DNA from 2 places in the Mesorhizobium sp. M0496 genome. Region 1 is predicted to be linked to the other one. Evidence: predicted binding sites of a transcription regulator. Region 1 holds the regulator's gene; the other holds the start of a gene.
The links. Region 1 encodes LexA, which represses DNA repair genes until DNA is damaged. Its sites were predicted from a motif close to TGTTCNNNNTGTGTTCNG; they were not measured.
Positions count from the first base shown of each region.

Region 1 (4,188 bases):
GCCATGCGCGATCGTTTCATTCTGCCGGAGGGGGTGATCTATCTCGACGGCAATTCTCTCGGGGCAGCGTCGCATGCCGTTTTCGGCGAGCTGCAGCAGGCGGCTACCAAGGAATGGGCCCAGGATCTCATCCGGGCCTGGAATACGGCCGGATGGTTCGAGATGCCGATCGAACTCGGCGATCAGCTTGGACGCCTGATCGGAGCCGCGGCCGGCCAGACCGTCGTCTGCGATACGACGTCGACCAACATCTACAAGGTGTTGCATGCGGCGATGGAGATGCGGCCCGGCCGGTTGGCCATCGTCGCCGAGGGCGACAGTTTTCCGACCGACCTGTACATCGCCGAAGGCGTGGCCTCGACCCGGGATGGCGCCTTGCTGCGTCTCGCGGGCGTCGACGCACCAACCATTGAAGAACTGATCGACGAAAGCGTCGCGGTGGTACTGGTCAACCACGTCAATTACAAATCGGGTGAACTGCGCGACATGGCGGCGCTGACGCGCAAGGCTCATGCGGCCGGAGCGCTGATCGTCTGGGATCTCTGCCACACCGCGGGCGCTCTGCCGGTCGAGCTCGACCGCGCAAATGCCGATTTCGCTGTCGGCTGCACCTACAAGTACCTCAACGGGGGGCCGGGCGCGCCGGCCTTCATCTATGCCGCCCAGCGCCACCATGGCGAGATCAGCCAGCCACTCAGCGGCTGGTGGGGGCATGCACGGCCCTTTGCCTTCGAACGGGGTTATGTGGCCGGCACCGGCATCCGCCGCTTTCTGTGCGGCACGCAGCCGGTCCTATCGATGCGGGCGCTCAAAGGTGCGCTTGCCATCTGGAACGACGTCGACATGGCGGAATTGCGAAAGAAAAGCGTCGCGCTGACCGAACTGTTCATCCAGCTCGTCGAAGCGAAGTGCGGCGCCTATGGTCTCACGCTGGAGAGCACCCGCGACGCGACCAGGCGCGGCAGCCAGGTGTCGTTCCTTCACGATCATGGCTATCAAATCATGCGGGCGCTGATCGAGCGGGGGGTGATCGGTGACTTCCGCGCGCCATCGACCATCCGTTTCGGCTTCACGCCACTCTATGTCGGCTACAAGGATGTGTGGCTGGCGGTTGAGGTGCTGGAAGACATTCTGCGCACGGGTGCATGGAAGGACCAGCGTTTCGCCGTCAAGGAGGCCGTTACCTGACGCAGCCGTCCCGACGACTGTTGTCGCGCCCTTGCCTATTGGCGGGATGACGGAGGGACGAATTTCCAGCGCACGAATCCGGTCGCCGCTGGTGGACAGCACTGGCATCACCAAATTAACCAAGGTTGGCATTTTGGCTTCGTTTCGTTCACGGCAGACGAATGCACAGAAGGCTGGGAATACCCCGTCGCGGATCCATGGGCAGCTCATGCCAAGCTTGGGCCAGGGATGGGCGGGCAGCCCATTAACCATAACAATTTCAATGCCGGCAAGCGCATTGTGACGGGATGCAGTCGTCGGCGAGGCCCGGCAGCGAGCTGCCAATAATTTCGATCCCCTTAATAAATTCATTAAACTTTAAACAGTTGCGGAACACAACTGGAACAGATAGTGTTTGTTCTGGGTTTGTTTTCTGATTCTGGTTTTAGGTACCCTGGGGGCCGCCATGCTGACACGCAAGCAACACGAACTGCTGATGTTCATCCATGAACGCCTGAAGGAAAGCGGCATTCCGCCATCCTTCGACGAGATGAAGGAGGCGCTCGACCTTGCCTCCAAATCCGGAATTCATCGGTTGATCACGGCTCTGGAAGAGCGCGGCTTCATTCGCCGACTGCCCAACCGGGCACGCGCGCTGGAAGTGCTGCGGTTGCCGGACTCGATCGCGCCCGGCCTCAACGCGGCGAAAAAGTTCTCGCCAAGCGTCATCCAGGGCAGTCTTGGTCAGACTAGTCTCGGTCAGGGCGGCGTTGGCCGACAGATCAAGCCGGCGTCTTCGCGGATGCCTTCGGCCGGCAATGACGACGACGTGGTCTCCGCCGTGTCGATCCCGGTGATGGGTCGTATCGCCGCCGGTGTGCCGATCGATGCCATCCAGCACCAGACGCATTCGATCTCGGTGCCGCCGGACATGATCATGGGCGGCGAGCACTATGCCCTGGAGGTCAAGGGTGACTCGATGATCGAGGCCGGCATCTTCGACGGCGATACCGTCATCATCCGCAATGCCGATACGGCCAGCCCCGGCGAGATCATCGTGGCGCTGGTGGATGAAGAGGAAGCGACGCTGAAGCGGTTCCGCCGCAAGGGCGCCTCGATTGCTCTCGAAGCCGCCAATCCGGCCTATGAAACCCGGATTTTCGGACCCGACAGGGTCAAGGTGCAAGGCAAGCTCGTCGGTTTGATCCGCCGCTACTGAGGCGGCTGCGGTTTAGCCGCTGGCTTCTCGGGTCTCTGGAAGGGCGGCAGTCCCCTCGCCTCACGCGAGAATTTGCGTTGTACATGCCAGGGCCGATATGGCCTGTCCACGGCGAAGCTGATTGTCGCTGGCGTGGTCGCCGATTGGCGATCGAAGAAGACGGCAGCACTGCCTTTGCGAGCCAGTTGCCGTTTGGTGATGACGAGAACCAGTGGGTTGTGACAGGCGTCATAGGCCGTCGCGTCATTGATGACGATCAGGTCGGCGAAACCACAGGCTTTCCAGGTGTCCTTTCGATCCTCGACATAGGCAATGAATGCACCGGACGGATGCCTGGCGAGACAAACGCCTGATGTGCAATAGAACGGCGCTCCCGGCGGCATTTCAGCGGCATCCCTGACGTCGAATTGGCCATCGCCTTCGTTGAACACCTCCGGCATGACGATGGTTTCGGATGTCAGCGCGCGTTTCCAGTTGTCGACGGTGAATTCGTTCGGGCGCGCGCGGCTGACGGCAAGTTCGCCACCGCCGATCGGCAACGCAACCAGCCTTGCGTCCTCCGAGATCAGCACGTCGGGTGTGCGCGTATCCGAGACGGTCAGCAGGCCGGCAAGCGCGAAGGGAAGAGCCGCGAGCCGCAGCCATGTCGTCGCCATCGTCGCGATGACCAGGGCAATCGCCACCAGCAGGACAGACTGCTGAGAAATCAGTCCGACCGCATCGACAGGCGAACGCTCGGAGATCCAGCCCGATATGGCGATCATCAGCGTAAGTCCCTTGCCCATCAGGTAGAGGGCCGGCCAGTCCAACCCAAACGGCATCAGCAACGCGCTGGCGACGGCCAGAAACATGACGACTGTCACGATGGGCATGATGGCCAGATTGGCGAACAGGCTGAGCGGCGACACACGCTGAAAATGCCAAATGGCAAACAGCGCCGTGGCGCCGCCGGCGATGATGGAAGTCATGGAAAGGCCGCCCGCCGCCAGCAGGAATTTTCGCGTCAGGAAACTGGGCAGCGATCGCTTTGGCGGCGGTGGTCTCGCCTTTCCTGCACGATGATCCGCCCAGCCGGCGTAGGCGCCGACGAGTGCGGCGGTCGCGGCGAAGGACATCTGGAAACTCGGGCCGACCACCTCGTGCGGCGACACCACAATGACGGCGATCGCCGAGATCGCCAGATTGCGCATCGTCAGCGCCGCTCGATCGAACAGCACTGCAATCAGCATCACCGCCAGCATGATGAAACTGCGCTCGGCGGCAACGACGACCCCGGAAATGATGAGATAGGCGGCGATCGAGAAAAGTGCGGCGGCGGCGGCGTATTTCTTGACCGGGCGACGCGCGGAAAAATCCGGAAACAGGGCGAAGGCGCCGCGCAGCAAACCCATGATGGTGCCGGCGACCAACGCCATGTGCAGTCCGGAAATAGAGATGATGTGGTAAATGCCGGTGCGCCGCATCGCTTCGTTGATTTCATCGGGGATGCCGGCGCGAACGCCGACGATCAGCGCCGCGGCGATCTCGCCTTCGGCGCCACCGACGCTGCCCCTGATGTGATCGGCAATGGCTTCACGGGCTTTTTCGATCCCCGAGGAAAGGCGGGCTGCCAGCGGCATATAGTCGTCGGTGACGACGAGTTTTGGATTGCCGAGAAAGAACCCGCTGCCGCCGATGCCGGCAAAATAGCTGTCGAAGGAGAAGTCGTAGCTGTCCGGCCGCACCGGCCCGGTCGGCGGCAACAGCCTGGCATATCCAGTGATCAGGGAGCCGGCGGTCATGTCCGCCGGGATCTTTCGTGT
Region 1 is NZ_JAMYRC010000003.1:56,085-60,272, forward strand. It holds gene kynU (kynureninase) at 1-1,188, shown strand, start outside; gene lexA (transcriptional repressor LexA) at 1,634-2,386, shown strand; gene NKI73_RS05150 (ComEC/Rec2 family competence protein) at 2,380-4,188, opposite strand, start outside.

Region 2 (4,188 bases), on a different contig from region 1:
CAGCTGTTCGTCGGCCAGCAACACCAGGCGCGGCTTCAGCGCGTCTTCGCCGGAAACCAGCGTGCCGATCGGCGCGCCGATCCAGCGCAGCGTGCCGTCCGAGCCAAGCGCGATGTCGCCATTGGCTGAAGCGCCGAAGCGTTCAGCGCGCGCCTCGAACTCGGCGGCCAGCGCCTTCTGGGCGGCCGTGCGCACGGCCTTGGCGTCTTCACCGCCGACCGTCTGGTCGGCTGTGAAACGGAACCCTTGCAACTCGCCGACATGATGGCCTTCGACAAGGACGGTTCCGGTTGGGCTTATTTCGGCTTCAGGCATGGTATTTTCTCTAAGGCGCCGCATGAGGACGGAAGTCCTGCGGTCTACGAAGCGTTTCGTCAACCGCTCATGCAGCGCATCCGACAATCTGTCTTCGATTTCGCGCGTCTTTTCCTGCCAGTGTGCCTGATCGGCCAGCCAACCGGGCCGGTTCGACACGAATGTCCAGGTGCGGATCTGGGCAATGCGATGCGACAACGTGTCGATGTCGCCCTCGGTGGTGTCGGCGCGACGCACCTGCTCGGCCATGTAATTCTCGTCGACATGGCCATGCCGTGCAAGGTCCGTGTAGATCGAAGCAACGAGGTCTGCATGCTGGGCCGGCGCGATCCTGCGGTAATCGGGCAGCGCGCAGGCCTCCCACAGCAGCGCGACGCGTTTGGCATTGCTGGCAAGAGCGCGGATGTCTTCATCGCGCGACAGATATTCAAGCGCCTGCGCGTCGACCGCAGGCAGCGCACGCGTCAGCCCTTCGACCGGGGCATTGGTTTCGATCGAGCGCTTCAGCGCATCAAGGCTGGCGAAGTCGAAACGCGCGGTTCGCCATTGCAGTACCTTCACGGGATCGAAATCATGGCCTTCGATCTTCTTGACCAGTTCCTCGTCCAACGGGTCGACCTGGCCGGTGACGCCAAAGGTGCCGTCGCGCAGATGCCGGCCGGCGCGGCCGGCGATCTGGCCAAGCTCTGCCGCCGTCAGGTTGCGATACTGATAACCATCGAATTTGCGGTTCTGGGCGAAGGCGACATGGTCGAGGTCGAGGTTGAGGCCCATGCCGATGGCGTCGGTGGCAATGAGATAGTCGACATCGCCCGACTGGAACAGCGCCACCTGGGCGTTGCGGGTGCGCGGTGAGAGTGCGCCGAGCACGACGGCGGCGCCGCCTTGCTGGCGGCGGATCAGTTCGGCGATGGCGTAGACTTCGTCGGCGGAGAAGGCGACGATCGCCGTGCGCCGCGGCAGGCGGGTCAGCTTCTTGGAGCCGGCATAGGCAAGATGCGACAGCCTGGGCCGCGTCACCACCGAGACGCCTCTCAGCAAGCGCTGGAGGATGCCGTGCATGGTGGCGGCACCGAGCAGCAGCGTTTCCTGGCGGCCGCGCAGATGCAGGATGCGGTCGGTGAAGATGTGACCGCGCTCGAGGTCGCCGGCAAGCTGCACCTCGTCGATGGCGACGAAGGCGGCGTCGGTCTCGCGCGGCATGGCCTCGACCGTGCAGACCGAATATTTCGCGCCCGCCGGCTGGATCTTTTCCTCGCCGGTGATCAGCGCCACCTTGTGGGCGCCAACCTTTTCGCAGACGCGGGTGTAGACCTCGCGCGCCAGCAGCCTGAGCGGCAAGCCGATGATGCCACTCTCGTGCGCCACCATTCGCTCGATGGCGAGATGGGTCTTGCCCGTATTGGTCGGCCCAAGCACGGCGGTCACGTCGCGGCCCGACAGGATCAGCGGCTCAGTGTGTTTCGGCTGGATGTTCATTGACCTAGAATAAGGCTTCTGGGACCTGGAAATAAGGCTTTCTGGCCTCTGGCTGTCGGGAGCGTGCCTCAAGTGGCGCGTATGACAGGTGACACATAGGGATTTCGGGCGCGAAGCGAAAGCGGAATGTTCCGCTGGGGGCTCGAAGTCGTTCTTGTCAAGCTCCGGATTGGGTGCGGATTAACCGATAGAACGAGTCTGGAACGAATCGGCGACGAATCAGTGACTCCTGCAGATTCAGCTTTTGTTCACGGCTACATGTGGATTTTGCGACCGCTGAACGCACCACATGCTGAATCGCCGAACTGGCCCGTTTCATGCTTGGAGAGTGCAAGGCGGGCATCGCCATTAACCTTTGCTGATGAACGATCCCAATGGCTCTGTGTGCCTTGCCCAACATTATGAAATTGTTGATCTTTCCTAATTTGCGTTAAGAATTCGGCGAGCGATTCAGGCCGCCGTCGTTAACGTTTCGGTCAAAGCCGGAACGAATCGGCGACGAATCAGCAATGTCAGAATATTCCTGGTTTGTTCACCCCAACATCTTGTGTTGTGAACAGCTTATCCACCGAGAATCCACAGGCTTGGGAACAGGTTTCGCACAGGGCAGCCAGCCGCTGTTAACTTCTGCGTGCCGGATTGGGTCAGCACCCGACGAGGGCGTGTCGAAAGGACCAGGCCGGCAGCGAAAAACGGACCGGTGTGCCGGCCCGTCGATCTATCGCCTACATCGCCGCGTCGTCAGGCGAAATACTGGCCGCCATTGGCTGTGATGGTCGATCCCGTGATGAAGCCGGCATCTTCGGATGCGAGGAAAACGACGCAGCGCGCGATTTCTTCGGGCTCGCCGAGACGGCCGACGGGGATCTGCGGAATGATGCGATCGTTGAGCACCCTCTCGTCGATCGCCTTGACCATTTCGGTGGCAATGTAGCCGGGGCAGATGACGTTGACGGTGATGCCCGCGCGTGCGCCTTCCTGCGCAAGTGCCTTGGAAAAACCGATGTCGCCGGCCTTGGCGGCGGAATAGTTGACCTGACCGGCCTGGCCCTTCTGGCCGTTGATCGAGGAGATGGTGATGACGCGGCCGAACTTGCGGTCGCGCATGCCGCTCCATAGCGGATGCGTCATGTTGAAGACGCCGGACAAATTTGTGTCGATGACCTCTTTCCACTGTTCGCGCGTGATCTTGTGGAACATGGCGTCACGAGTGATGCCGGCATTGTTGACCAGCACCGAGACCGGGCCGAGATCGGCCTCGACTTGGCTGATGCCGGCGACGCAGGCATCATAGTCGGCGACCGACCATTTATAGACCGGAATGCCGGTCTCGGCTTTGAATTTCGCCGCCGCGTCGTCATTGCCGGCATAGTTCGCGGCAACCGAATAGCCGACGGTCTTCAATGCGATCGAGATCGCCGCGCCGATACCGCGCGATCCGCCTGTGACGATTGCTACCTTGGTCATGTGTTCCTCCTCCCTAGAGTTTTTTGTGAATGGTCAATAGTGAATGGTGAATGGTCGAAGACGGACGGCTACCCGCCATTCACCATTTGCCATTCACCATTCACTCTTTTTCTCAGATTGCCTCCACGCACATGGCGACGCCCATGCCGCCGCCGATGCAGAGCGTGGCGAGGCCCTTCTTGGCGCCGCGCCGGCGCATCTCGAAGACCAGCGTGTTGAAGACGCGGGCACCCGAAGCGCCGATCGGATGGCCGATGGCGATAGCGCCGCCGTTGACGTTGACGATCGAGGGATCCCAGCCCATGTCCTTGTTGACGGCGCAGGCCTGCGCTGCGAAGGCTTCGTTGGCCTCGATCAGGTCGAGATCGCCGACCGACCAGCCGGCCTTTTCCAATGCCTTGCGCGAAGCAGGGATCGGGCCGGTGCCCATGATCTGCGGATCGACGCCGGCGGTTGCCCACGACACGATGCGCGCCAGCGGGGTAATGCCGCGCCTCACCGCTTCGGCTTCGCTCATAAGCACAGCACCCGCGGCGCCGTCATTGATGCCGGAGGCGTTGGCGGCGGTCACCGTGCCGTCCTTGTCGAAAGCCGGCTTCAGCTTGGTCATGGCGTCGATCGTGGCGCCGTGGCGGATGTACTCGTCCTGGTCGACGATGGTGTCGCCCTTTTTGCCCTTGATGGTGACGGCGACGATCTCGTCCTTGAACTTGCCGGCCTTCTGCGCGGCCTCGGCCTTGTTCTGCGAGGCGAGCGCGAACTGGTCCTGGTCGTCGCGGGTGATCTGGAACTGACGCGCGACGTTTTCGGCGGTGTTGCCCATGTGATAGCCGTTGAAGGCATCCCACAGTCCGTCCTTGATCATGGTGTCGATCAGCTTGAAGTCGCCCATCTTGACGCCGGCGCGCAGGTGCTGGGCATGCGTCG
Region 2 is NZ_JAMYRC010000026.1:73,273-77,460, reverse strand. It holds gene NKI73_RS21180 (helicase-related protein) at 1-1,794, opposite strand, end outside; gene phbB (acetoacetyl-CoA reductase) at 2,536-3,261, opposite strand; gene NKI73_RS21170 (acetyl-CoA C-acetyltransferase) at 3,374-4,188, opposite strand, start outside.
Region 2: a site for LexA is predicted at 1,983-2,000, ahead of NKI73_RS21180 (helicase-related protein). Genes of this name have one in related genera too.